4 regions of the Mesobacillus subterraneus genome follow, and region 2 is predicted to be linked to each of the others. Evidence: predicted binding sites of a transcription regulator. Region 2 holds the regulator's gene; each other region holds the start of a gene.
The links. Region 2 encodes Rex, which represses fermentation and respiration genes when NADH is low (regulators of the CRP and FNR family bind a similar motif). Its sites were predicted from a motif close to TTGTGAAATATTTCACAA; they were not measured.
Positions count from the first base shown of each region.

Region 1: a site for Rex is predicted at 1,577-1,594, ahead of LC048_RS06800 (nitric-oxide reductase large subunit). Genes of this name have one in related genera too.
Region 3: a site for Rex is predicted at 1,727-1,744, ahead of LC048_RS06840 (cytochrome c oxidase subunit 2A). Genes of this name have one in related genera too.
Region 4: a site for Rex is predicted at 1,417-1,434, ahead of LC048_RS12445 (TorD/DmsD family molecular chaperone). Genes of this name have one in related genera too.

Region 1 covers NZ_CP129019.1:1,340,431-1,343,594, reverse strand. Annotated here, with positions in the region: gene LC048_RS06800 (nitric-oxide reductase large subunit) at 1-1,491, opposite strand, end outside; gene LC048_RS06795 (Crp/Fnr family transcriptional regulator) at 1,715-2,404, shown strand; gene LC048_RS06790 (DUF2249 domain-containing protein) at 2,821-3,060, shown strand; gene LC048_RS06785 (DUF2249 domain-containing protein) at 3,062-3,164, shown strand, end outside.
Region 2 covers NZ_CP129019.1:4,159,196-4,162,359, forward strand. Annotated here, with positions in the region: gene LC048_RS21620 (CPBP family intramembrane glutamic endopeptidase) at 248-979, shown strand; gene LC048_RS21625 (YdiK family protein) at 983-1,183, shown strand; gene LC048_RS21630 (redox-sensing transcriptional repressor Rex) at 1,208-1,873, opposite strand; gene moaC (cyclic pyranopterin monophosphate synthase MoaC) at 1,901-2,395, opposite strand; gene LC048_RS21640 (ABC-F family ATP-binding cassette domain-containing protein) at 2,568-3,164, shown strand, end outside.
Region 3 covers NZ_CP129019.1:1,351,569-1,354,732, reverse strand. Annotated here, with positions in the region: gene LC048_RS06850 (type III polyketide synthase) at 1-222, opposite strand, end outside; gene LC048_RS06845 (SDR family NAD(P)-dependent oxidoreductase) at 531-1,304, opposite strand; gene LC048_RS06840 (cytochrome c oxidase subunit 2A) at 1,958-2,107, shown strand; gene LC048_RS06835 (cytochrome c oxidase subunit II) at 2,135-2,611, shown strand; gene LC048_RS06830 (b(o/a)3-type cytochrome-c oxidase subunit 1) at 2,611-3,164, shown strand, end outside.
Region 4 covers NZ_CP129019.1:2,390,033-2,393,196, reverse strand. Annotated here, with positions in the region: gene LC048_RS12455 (outer spore coat protein CotE) at 1-181, shown strand, start outside; gene LC048_RS12450 (4Fe-4S dicluster domain-containing protein) at 305-1,216, opposite strand; gene LC048_RS12445 (TorD/DmsD family molecular chaperone) at 1,524-2,153, shown strand; gene LC048_RS12440 (molybdopterin-containing oxidoreductase family protein) at 2,365-3,164, shown strand, end outside.

The sequences.
Region 1 (3,164 bases), 2.0 Mb from region 2:
AAAGGTGTAATGTGTACCTGGATTGATCATGAAAGCAAAGAAGTAAAAGGCTGGTACGGCAATCGCTGAGTAGAACAATAGGTGAATCAAGCCGCCTTTGTCTGATTCCCTCTTCAAACCACTCTTGATGCCGCGGAATACGATGAACAGCCAGATCAGCATTCCGGTCGCAAGAATGAACTGCCATATGCGCCCCAGCTCAAGATATTCCCAGCCCTGGTGGTCCAGCAGGAACCAATTGTTTCCCAGATAACCGTTAGCACCAAGCCACTGGCCAATCATGCTGCCTGCTACAAGCACAACCAATGCCCAGAAAAGGATGTCAACCAGTAATCCCTGGCGCTTTGGTTCATGACCGCCAACCAGCGGCGCGATAAAAATACCCATCCCAAGCCATGCTGTCGCAATCCAGAAGATAGCCAGCTGCAGGTGGAAGCCTTTTGTAATATTGAAAGGCAGGATATCATAGACCCACTTCATTCCAAAGAAACTGTCAGGCTCGATATAATAGTGCGCAAGCAAAGCTCCGAACATTGCCTGTACAAAGAACAGCACAGATACAACTGCGAAATACTTACCTGTTTTCAATTGTGAAGAGGTAAGCGGCAGCTTCCTCAAATCGATCCTCGGAAAATTACCTGGTGTATAAGCCTCTTGCATTCCCAGGTGATATCGATAGAAGACAAACAGGATCAAGCCTATGAACAAGATCAAAATCGTCACACTCGCTCCGCTCCACCAGATTGCCGAAAATGACATCGTGTTTCCTGCGTCCTCATAATATGGCCAGTTATTTGTATAAGTGATATCATCGTCTGGTCTTTCAGTACTTGACAGCCAAGCAGTCCAGAAAAAGAAATCAGCGATTTGTTCAATCTGGTCGCCCTTTGAAACCCAGGCACGTTCGCCATCGGGCATATGCTTTTCCTGGATTAACCCTGGCTTCAGACCCCAATCATCACCCTTGGTAAAAATTGTATGATAAAATTCCCTTACTTTATCATGTCCATATAATTGCGCATCTGTCAGTACCAGCTTATCTGTATCCGGCACATAACGGTTTTCACGCATTTCCTTCATGACATTGTCACGGATAATCGTTTGTTGATCTTCTGATAACTCTTTAAAATTTTTACTGTATTTTTCTTGTGACTTGAAGTCATGCATACCATCAGTATAAATCTTCAGTGACTCAGCCGTATAATCAGGCCCCATATAGGAACCATGTCCTAATACAGTTCCATAATCCATCAAACCATATTTCTGAAAGACAGCCTGCCCTCCCATGATGCTCTCTTTCGTTAAGATGACCTCACCTTTTTCACTTGTGACTTCAAGCGGCCTCGGAGCCATCTCTTTAAAAATCCAGTAACCTCCTGTCAGGAGTACTGTAAAGCTAAGTAATAATGTAATGATGAGTACGGATTTCAACAGTGAGTTTCTATTCTTCTTGACCACTGTCTTCACGGATGTTACATGCTGGAGTTCCATTTACCATACATCCCCTTCCCAGTTTGATTTACAACCTAAGAATAAGGGGAATTTGAAGGTGAGTTTGTGAAGTTCCTCATTTTTCAGGTGTGATATTTCACACAGCAGTGATAATTATTTTCATAAAAACGTCAAAATATGATTCAGGTCACTTAGCTTTCCTGGATAGCTTGGTAAAATTCAACGTAGATAATAAACCCTATATAAAGAGGAGCAGTTTGATATGCATATATCCCAAATTAGACAGCAATTAAAAGAAGTTCCTATTTTCAAAGAATTATCACCTGAAGAACTGGATCCGATTGTTGAAATAGCCCACCCAAGATTCTTTAAAAATAAAATGTATGCATTCATGCAGGGAGATCCGCTTGATCGGGTGTTCTTCATCCATTCAGGAAAGGTGAAGATTTATAAAACAGACTCTTCAGGAAGAGAACAGATTGTGTCAGTCCTTGAAACTGGCGAGATGTTCCCTCACGCTGGCTTCTTCAGAAAAGGACAGTATCCCGCCCATGCGGAAATAATCGAGGACACCCAAATGATCATCGTCCCTATTTCTAAATTTGAAGAAATACTGGTTGCCTATCCTGAACTATCTATTAAGTTATTCCGCGTGCTTGGTGAGAAAATCATTGATTTGCAGGCGAGACTTGAGGAACAGATTCTTCATAATACGTACGAGCAGATCATCATGCTGCTGCTGCGCCTTTGTAAGACAAATGGCGAAAAAATAGAGCACGGTTTCAAATTAACCACTCATTTTACTAATAAAGAATTCGCCAACATGATCGGTACTTCGAGAGAAACCGTCAGCAGAACAATCAACCATTTAAAAAAGAAGGATTACATAAGCTTGGACGCTGACGGTTACTATCTGATTGATCATGAAAATTTGCATCAGGAATTGTTTTAAAAACAAAAAGCGCAAGCGCCTTGGTCAGCCCCGAGAAGCGCTGGAGAGCCGACCGGTGAAGTCGTTCTTTGACTTCATTGGACGGACCGAAATCGAAATGTATAGCCGACTGCTCAGAAACGCAGAAACTGGAGACTCAGACTAAGAAGCGCTTTTTGCTTCTGCGGGCGGAGTTGAAGTTTCGGAGTTTCTAGGAGGCGACACTAGACTAGCGTCTCGAGAAGTTAGGAGCCGTAGCTAGACAAGCGTCTCGAGAAGTTAGGAGCTGGATTAAGATACACAATAATACTTCTATAATTTCCTTTTCAACAGGAAAATGTAAATTTTGGAGTGTAAGTGATGCGCATCACGGAAGAGAAGACTGAAAATGATTATCATTTATTCATATCAACTAAAGTATCCGGGAGCTGATCGATATGGAACACAGAACGATTGAATTGGATGTACGTGAGGATATCAATAACAAGCTGGAACCTTTCCAGAAAATCATGGAGGACGTTGGCGAACTGCAATTGAACGACAGCCTGATTCTCCATGCCCCATTCAAGCCTGTTCCGCTCTATGGAGTGTTAAAAGCAAAGGGATTTGAACATGAAGTCGAAAAAATCGAGGCAAAACATTATAAAATCACTTTTACCAAAAAAGGAGGGAAATAAGATGATACTGGATAATAGAGGTCTAGAACCGCCACAGCCTATGATGAGGACGCTGACAAAGCTGGAAGAGCTTGAAGAAGGTGAGACGCTTATCATCATCAATG
Region 2 (3,164 bases):
GCAGTTAAATCTAACCTCTTTCCCTTCGACAGCAAGTCCTATATTTCGTGCTTTGGAAGTATGCCTGGCAAAAAAAGGACACCTTAAAGAGTATGCCAGTTCAAAGGAATTTTAACCAAAACATTCAAATGACACCCTGATATTTGAACTTTCCTGATGATTACTAGTAAAATGGATAGATAACATTCTTTATTAAAGATTTTATGGCATACACATAAACCGATCCGAATAGAAGGAGATTATCCTATTGAAAAAGGAATACTGGTACGTCATTATTGCCTATATTGCCATGCAGCTTTCTAGCTTGATTGGCATCCCGATTGTTGCCATTATCGGAGCTGCAATGGGAAAAAGCCTTGAGGAAATGGAGACACTCTCAATTCCATACTGGCTCGTAATCAGCTTTTCACTGACACTTGTGATCGTGCTTCTGCTTCTAAGGAAAGAACGCAAGACAGAGGCTGACCTACGTGATGCTTCATCTCCGGCAAGTTCTGCTGCCTGGGCTTTCGCAGGTGTATTCCTTGCTCTGTTCGCACAATCAATAGCTGCCAACATCGAAAATATGCTTGGCATCGAAATGGGCTCGGAGAATACACAGGAAATCATTAAACTGATTGAAATGTTCCCAGTCATCATTTTGGTCAGCTCAATTATCGGCCCAATATTAGAGGAAATCGTCTTTCGTAAAATCATATTTGGCAGTCTGCATAAGAAAATGAATTTCTTTTTCTCCGCGCTGATCAGCTCTGTCATTTTTGCGCTTGCGCATATGGAGCCGGAGCATGTGATCCTGTACTCAGCGATGGGCTTCACCTTTGCTTTCCTTTATGTCAAAACGAAACGGATCATCGTGCCGATAATCGCCCACGTTACTATGAATACAATGGTTGTCCTGCTTCAATCTGTATTTAGGGAAGACATTGAGAGAATGATAAAAGAAGCAGAGAAAATTCAAAGCTTTATTGGGGGATTTTAAGTTATGAAGCAATCGCCTTTATTCTCAGGCATTGTCTACATCTTGTTAGGCAGCTTGTTTACCTATTTTGCCATCCAGAATGTAACCGAGACAGGCTGGGGATTCTTTAGCTATTTACTTGTTGCCCTAGCCACGTTCGATTTTGGATCAGGCATTAGAATGATCATGTTCCATTTCAAACTGAAGAATGTACAGAAAAAATAGCTCCTTCAGCAAGGAGCTATTTTTTTATTCCACTGATTCAGTTGTTTCCGTATCTGTTGGATAATGTTTTAAGAAATAAATCAATGACTGCAATTCAACCGCCAAATCAATGTGATGGATTCTGATGGAAGGCGGCACATTCAGCCTTGCCGGCGTGAAGTTCAGAATTCCCTTGATATTCGCCTGCACCAATCGGTCTGTTATCGGCTGTGCTACCGCTGAAGGAACAGTCAAGATAGCCACCTGGATTCCTTCCTCGACGACAACCCTGTCAAGATCATCCATGTGATACACTGCCACGTCGCCGATCTTCGTGTTAACCTTACCAGGATCCACATCAAAAGCAATCTCAATTTTAGTATTATTGTTTTTTGAAAAATTATAATTCAAAAATGCTGTTCCCAGATTACCGACACCAATCAAGGCAACCTTCGTCAGTTCATCCTGATCCAATGTCTTACGGAAAAAGGAAAGCAGGTAATTCACATTGTAGCCGTATCCCTTTTTACCTAAAGCTCCAAAGTAGGAAAAATCTCTTCGGATTGTTGCTGAATCCACTTTTACCGCTTCACTTAGCTCCGCGGATGATACCCTTTGCTTTCCTGAAGAATGCAAGTTCAATAAGAACCGGTAATACAGTGGCAAACGTTTTGCGGTTGCCTGCGGAATCTTCATAGCATCATTCGTCATTCTCCATCCTCCACCCTGTCCGTATTTCTATCTCAACTTTTCTTCTCTCTTGAAATCACCGTTTTTACCGCCGGTTTTTTCGACCAGATACGTCTTGCCAATCACCATGCCTTTATCAACGGCCTTGCACATATCATAAACAGTCAGCGCACATGCTGAAGCTGCTGTTAACGCTTCCATTTCTACACCTGTATTCCCTTTTGTTTTTACAGCTGCGGCGATATTTAAGATATAGTCATTACCATTTTGCTCCCAATCGAATGAAAGGTCAATCCCTGTCAAAGGAATAGGGTGGCACATTGGGATGATTTCAGATGTCTTTTTTGCTGCCATGATGCCCGCTACCTGCGCGACAGCCAGTACATCCCCTTTTTTCATCTTATTTTCAGTGATTCTACTATATATATCTTCGTTCACGGTTATGCTTGAATGGGCGACTGCTGTGCGGACCGTCTCTGGTTTTTCACTGACATCGACCATTTTCGCTCTGCCCTCTTCATTAAAGTGAGTAAATTCTGCCATATGTAAGCTCCTTTCTATCAAATGATACACTATTTTGTCAAACTTGTGTGTGAACTTTGTTTCAGTATTCACAATACTCAGGGTTACACTATCCCCCTATCGCAGTTCACACATATTGCCGTGCCTATATTATTGAGTTACACTATCTCTAAGGCAATAGAGGTGAAAAATAATGATTTTATTACAGGTTAATCAGCTATCAAAATATTTTGCTGCTGATCTTATTTTATCGAATATAAAGTTTGAAATACAGACCAACGACCGTGTCGCGCTTGTTGGAAGGAATGGCGCAGGAAAATCAACCCTGCTGAAGATCATCGCCGGGTATGAAGCTCATGATGGCGGTGAAATCATCCGTCCTAAAGGGACAATGATTGGCTATCTCGCTCAGAATACCGGACTTGAATCCGAAAAAAGCATCTGGGATGAAATGCTGGCTGTTTTTGACCATCTGCACAGCATGGAAAAAGACTTACGCAGATTGGAAGAAAAAATGTCGGATCCTGACATTCTCTCCAACCAGACAGAATACGACAGGGTTTTGAAAGATTATGACTTGCTTCAGGTTCAGTTCAAGGAAAAAGGCGGCTACCAGTATGAAGCCGATATTCGTTCCGTCCTGCACGGTCTGAACTTCCATTCTTTTGATTATTCCACAAAAATATCCACTTTAAGCGGTGGACAGAAAACTAGACTCGCATTGGCGAAGCTTTTGTTGACCCGTCCGGATATTTTGATTCTAGATGAACCGACGAACCACCTGGATATT
Region 3 (3,164 bases), 2.0 Mb from region 2:
GATAAATGCATTATTCTTTTCTTCAAAAGTATGGTCACTTTCGAACCAATCAAGATCTTTCGCAAAATGGCGTTTCTCAATTTGGCCGTTCTGGAAAACGGTGAGCAGCCTATTTATATCTTTAAAGGATTCTTTGAATAGCTTTTCTGCGAAATCCATTACCTTTTCTTGTTCTATTGTAAATGGCGGCAATGCTTCAGCGATGGATATGACTCTTGGCATATTTATACTCTCTCCTCACATCTATATACGGTTACTTTTTCCATTTACCCAGAGAGTATACAATCAAACTCTCCAGGATTTAAACGAAAAAAAAGACTTTCCCGGTAATAAGGGAAAGCCTAACGTTTTGAAGGAGTTGCTGTGCAAGTTGATTATACAATGCTATATTGCCTTATTCACTATAAAATCTTTACCAGTTGACAAGCGATTTGTGTTTGTCAGTTACAAGTCAGTGCCTTTTTTCGAATAAAGCAGCATCCTAAAGAAGAAGATTCTTTTCCATTGAGTGTAATTCTATCTTCTCTTAATCAGAATCCGTGAATAGTCATGCCGCCGTCGACGAATATAGTTTGGCCAGTCACATAGTTTCCTGCATCAGAACTTAGGAAGACAACTGGTCCTACCAGCTCCGGCAATTCCCCAATTCTCTTCAAAGGAGTTACTGCAAGAATGTCTTTCACATACGTCTCATCTGCCAATAGTTTTTCAGTCAGAGGTGTTTTGAAATACCAAGGTCCAATTGAATTCACATTGATACCGTATTGTCCCCATTCCATTGCAAGCACCTTTGTCATCTGCATTAGGGCTGCCTTAGTTGCGGCATAGACTACACCGGTCCTTAGGGCTACTTGCCCTGCTACAGAAGCGATATTAATGATTTTGCCCCCTGATAGCTGTGCCTTCATGACTTTCCCTGCCTCCTGAGACATCATGAAAGCTGATTTTAAATTGGTATCCATGATCGTTTGCCATTCTTCATCTGTCGCCTCTAATGCCTTGGAACGGATATTCATGCCAGCATTATTGACTAGAATATCAATTTTCCCCCATTCAGTGCATACTGCTGAAATTGAATTATGTACTTGGTCCCTATTTGTTACATCGGTTGGGAGCACGAGCGTTTGATTCCCTAATTTTTCAATTACAGATGAAGTTTCCTTAAGATCCTCCTCCGTTCGTGCAAGCAATGCTACATTTGCTCCAGCTTCTGCAAGCCCGATTGCAATCGCCCGGCCTATTCCTCTTCCCGCACCAGTCACTACCGCTGTTTTACCGTTCAAATCAAAAGATGGCAAAAACATACACATCATCCTCCTGCTCTAAATTGACTTAATTTTAACATAATACGCAGGAGAATCAGGGTTACTCGACTGGCAAAAGAAAAAGCACCAAACCAGGTGCTATTTTTCGTTGGACTGCTTTTGTACCTCAATCCAGATTTGCTTTTCTGCTGCTCCCCCACATTTTTTACATAATCGCATTTCATCATATATTAAACGGCAATGTTCACAATAATACTTTTGCATATATACCACTTCCTGAGAGATCCATTTTCTATTAGTTTATTAGCTCTGCTCAGAATGGTGATTCCTGTTTTTACAATGGAATCAAGAATTCTTTATTATTTTGACATTTTTTAAGATGAATTGGACAAAGCTGTCATGATTCCTTTGCTCTCCAATGTCAAGTCGATTTATCACATCCTAATCCATGAGTGGTGATTTTGCTCACTTTTTCACATGATGGTTTTCACAGATTATTCACATTTACCCCTCGTTCCATGTGACTTAAATCACTGTGTTGACGGGTTTTCACCATTAACATAGTAAATATATCAAGTATGAACAATTTGTGAACTGTCTGAAACCATATTTACGTTTCCAAATTGTTTTGTATGATGAGAATGTACTTATCATTTACACATGAACATTTTATACGAAGGGAGTGGACCGGAATGGCTCAGCCTGGAATCGGGAAGAAAACACATACGAAGGTGGAAGACCAATCTTCCTTGAAAGGAACACTTGCATCCGTTTTCTTGTTAGGATTCTTTTTAATCGTTACTTGGGTAAGCATTTATTTCTTATTTGTTGATCGTTTTTAAGAGAGACCAAAAGGGGAGAAAGAAGCTATGCACATTCATAAATTTGAAAAAATCTGGCTGATATTCGGAATAACGACCTTGATCGTATTCCTAAGTGTAATTGGTGTCAGTGCCTTCTATTTAGGCAACCAGCCTCCAAGCTGTCTGGCAACCGTCAATCCTGAGAAGGTAGATACTACCGAACCTTTCAACGAGCCGGGACTGAAGAAGGTTGAAGGAAAAGAATGGGATTATGAACTTGTTTTTGTAGCATCCGCATTCGCCTACAACCCTGGACAGGTTGAAGTTCCAAAAGGAGCAAAAGTGAAAGTAATCGCGACAACAAAAGACGTTATTCACGGCTTTCAGGTTGCAGGCACTAATATCAACATGATGCTAGAGCCTGGATATATCAGTGAGTACGTTACTACGTTTGACAAAGCCGGTGATTACCTGATTGTCTGTAATGAGTATTGTGGTGTCAGCCACCACATGATGTCGTCTAAAATCGAGGTGGTAGAATAATGAATACAAAATCAGTAAATCCAAAGGTTGACCGCCGAGACGGCAAATTGGCAATAGCCCACTTTTATGTCGCATTCATCGCTCTTGCAATTGGTGGTCTTGCAGGTTTGCTACAAACCCTCGTCCGCTCTGGAAAATTCGAATTACCTTCATGGACAGGATACTACCAAATCCTGACGATCCACGGTGTCGTACTTGGCCTTGTTTTAACAACATTTTTCATCATGGGATTCCAGCTCGCGGCAGTGAGCAAAACATCTGGTACACTAACGGATAAACAACGATTGACTGGCTGGATTGGTTTCTGGACGATGACAATCGGTACTGTCATGGCTGCTATCATGATTCTTACAAACCAGGCTTCAGTCCTATATACGTTCTATGCACCATTACAAGCACACGCACTCTTTTACTTAGGATTAACTCTTGTCATCGTCGGAAGCTGGATTGACGGTGCAGCAATCATTATGGCTTACTCTTCATGGAGAAAAGCTAATCCTGGAAAGCCTAGCCCACTGCTGACTTTCATGTCACTCGTCAACACGCTTATGTG
Region 4 (3,164 bases), 1.8 Mb from region 2:
CAACAAAATCATCGTTCACGTCGAGAGGGAATTCCTTGTGGAAGTTATCGGTGAGACGAAGGTATGCGTTGTCACTCATCCAGGCGGATGCGATTGCGATGATGACGAGTGGGGTCATGGCATCGATGATGACGAATTCGAAGACTTGAACCCAGACTTCCTCCTGGGAGAGGAAGAATAACATCGAACTAGGAAGCTTTCACTTCCTAGTTTTTTTTGTAGCGAAAAAAGGGAAGGCACCGATTTCAAAGCTGTTTATGCAGCAGCTTTGCACCGGTGCCTCATTTAATATTTTGAGAGGTTGTTACAGGAAAAAATTAGGTTTATCCATTTTTTTGCAGATATCACATTCATTTGATTCTTCCCATGAGTAAAAACTGCTTCTGCAAGTAAGACACTCATTTTTCTTCACATGATAGGCTGCTTCACGTCCCTTGTGGATGTTATGAACGATCTGAATACCGAATTGCTGACAGATGTCCAAGCAAAGGTTGCACCCTGAACAATGTTGATCATCAATGGTTAGTATATCGTTCTCCAGTGTGAAAACCCCTGCATGGCATATGTTAAAACACGCCTCACATAATGTGCATGTTTCCTCATGTATCGTTACTTCATGAAACGACCATTCTTTATACAGGTTAGAAGAATTAAAGCGGTCCTCATTGAACCTCCATTTTACTGGCGTTACTGAAGACAGGACAGTTCTTTTGCCATCCATCGAGAGTTTCGTGAAAAAACCGCGTCTTGATAGCTTTGGTTGAGTCTCTTCCTTAATTGATATGGTCTTGGTAATCAATAGTGGATCGAGCTCCATGACGTTCAAAACTTCATTGACTTTCCCAACGCGTTTATCTAACTCCTCCTCAGCAGCTACTTTTTGAATAAAGCGGACTCCTTTTTTATGGAAATAAAGCAATTCCATGAAGCTTGGAAGCGGGGAATCATCTTGTAATAGAAGTTGATCCTGGATCACCTCCCTTGAAGGCGACTGACCTTCAATTGCCTGCTGCGGGCAAACCGTTATGCACAATCCGCAGAGAGAACAAGCCTTTTTATCTAACTTAAGAGTTCCATCTTCGATAGTTAGTGCCACTTGTGGGCATTCTTCGATACAAGCTGTACAGGTACTCAACGGACTTTTCTTTTTTGAACACGCTTCTGATATTTCCAGTTCATAGCTCAAGCTTTCGAGCCAATTGGTTAGTAGCGACATATAGGTCACCTCAAGAATGATCATTCATATATTTCTATTCTACGACTATAGCTTCTAAATAGTGGCGAGTTTGCAGGATATTCAAACATATTTAAAGGAATGTTCACATTTCCTTACTTGATGAAAGCGTCATAATGCCTTTGTTTCGGTGTCTTTTAGTGCTACTTTATAATCTCCAAAGGAAGACAACCGTTAGTATTAGGTGAAATCCTTCACATACTCTAGGGGGAATATCCACAGAATGTATATTGTTTCACAAACTTGATTGAAATATAGTGAAGTTGTAATCGAAAGGTGGTGAATCCCGGTGATTGGTTTAGATAAAAAAACAGAGTGTGCGAATGTTTTTATAGTCCTTGCAGATCTTTATAAACAGCCAACCAGAGATATCTGGGATGAGATTCAGCAGCAAGATCTACTGAAGAAGCTGGAAGAAGCGGTCAACGAACTTTTTAATATCGACATTTTCATAGTGGAAGTCCTGCCAGAGAACTATGAAGAATTTAGAGAATTATACATGGGCTCTATTGGCAGCACGCAAAAGAAGGCTGCACTTCCGATTGAATGTTTATACAAACAGTGGACACTGGATGACACATGCACTCTGCCCTTTGCCAGGGACAAAGGGTATATATTAGGAGATTCGGCGTTACATATCAATTACCTGTTAGATAAGCTTAAGATTGAAATCCCTGTTGAATTACAGGGTATGCCGGACCATCTAGCAATCTTGTTGGAATTGTTGGCTTATTTCATTGAGAATGCCCCCGAACATACCGCTGCTGAATTTTTGGATGATCATTTTGATTGGCTCGATGAATTCGAATCGCAGCTTGCAGATGTAACGGCTCATCCATTTTATCAGAGATTGACGAAAGCATTGGTTGAAATAGTAAATGCACAACGAAATAGTTGCCTGAAAAGCTTCAAATCTTGAAGGTGGTGATGCTTTTAGTGAAGGACTTCCTTTTAAAAAGAGCTATACTAACAGATTCCATTAAAGGGACTGGGTACTCTGCGAAAGAGATAATAAGTTTACATTCAGAAGTAACGGAAGAAAGCATCGATCACAACAATGCCTTGTATAAGCGCTAAAGAAAAAAATTAATAATGTTTATCGGTCTGGAGTAAAAGGAGGGCTAGAGAAAATGGTTGATACAAAATTATCACGTCGAGGATTCATTAAAGCCTCTGCAGCAACGGCTGCACTGGCATCTGCGGGGACAGTAGGCTTTAATGAATGGTCCAATCAATATGTTAAAGCAGGAGCAAATGCAGATATAAAGGAAATACCTAGTACATGCAATGCATGTTCAAGTAAATGCGGAATGATAGGCCATGTCAAAAACGGGCGTTTATGGAAGCTGACAGGGCACCCTGATCACCCTTATTCAAAAGGGAAGCTATGTGCCAGGGGGCATGGTTACGCGACGGTTGTTTATTCCCAGGATAGGCTGACACAGCCTTTAAAGCGTGTCGGTGAAAAGAAATTCGAGCCGATTACTTGGGAACAAGCTTACAAGGAAATTGCAGAAAAATTGAACAAGATTATCAAAGAATATGGTCCACAGTCAGTCGCATTGACGGAAGATCCGCGGGCTTCAGGAAAATTTTATTCTCCTCGATTCATCAATGCGCTTGGTTCGTCGAACTACTATACTCACCATGTTGTTTGTTCAAATTCAAGGGATTCAGGGTTCTTGCACACGGTTGGTGTATCGTCAACTAGTGCTGACATCAGCAATGCAAAATACATTATGTTCATTGGCAGGAGTTATGGAGATGGCATCCGTCCAAGTTCCGTCCAAGCATTAGCAGCTGCAAAAGACAATGGAGCGAAGATAGTCATTGTCGATCCACGTTTGAATAATACTGGCAACCTGGCAACCGAGTGGCTTGCAATTCGTCCTGGTACAGATCTCGCATTAGTGCTGGTCATGTCCCATGT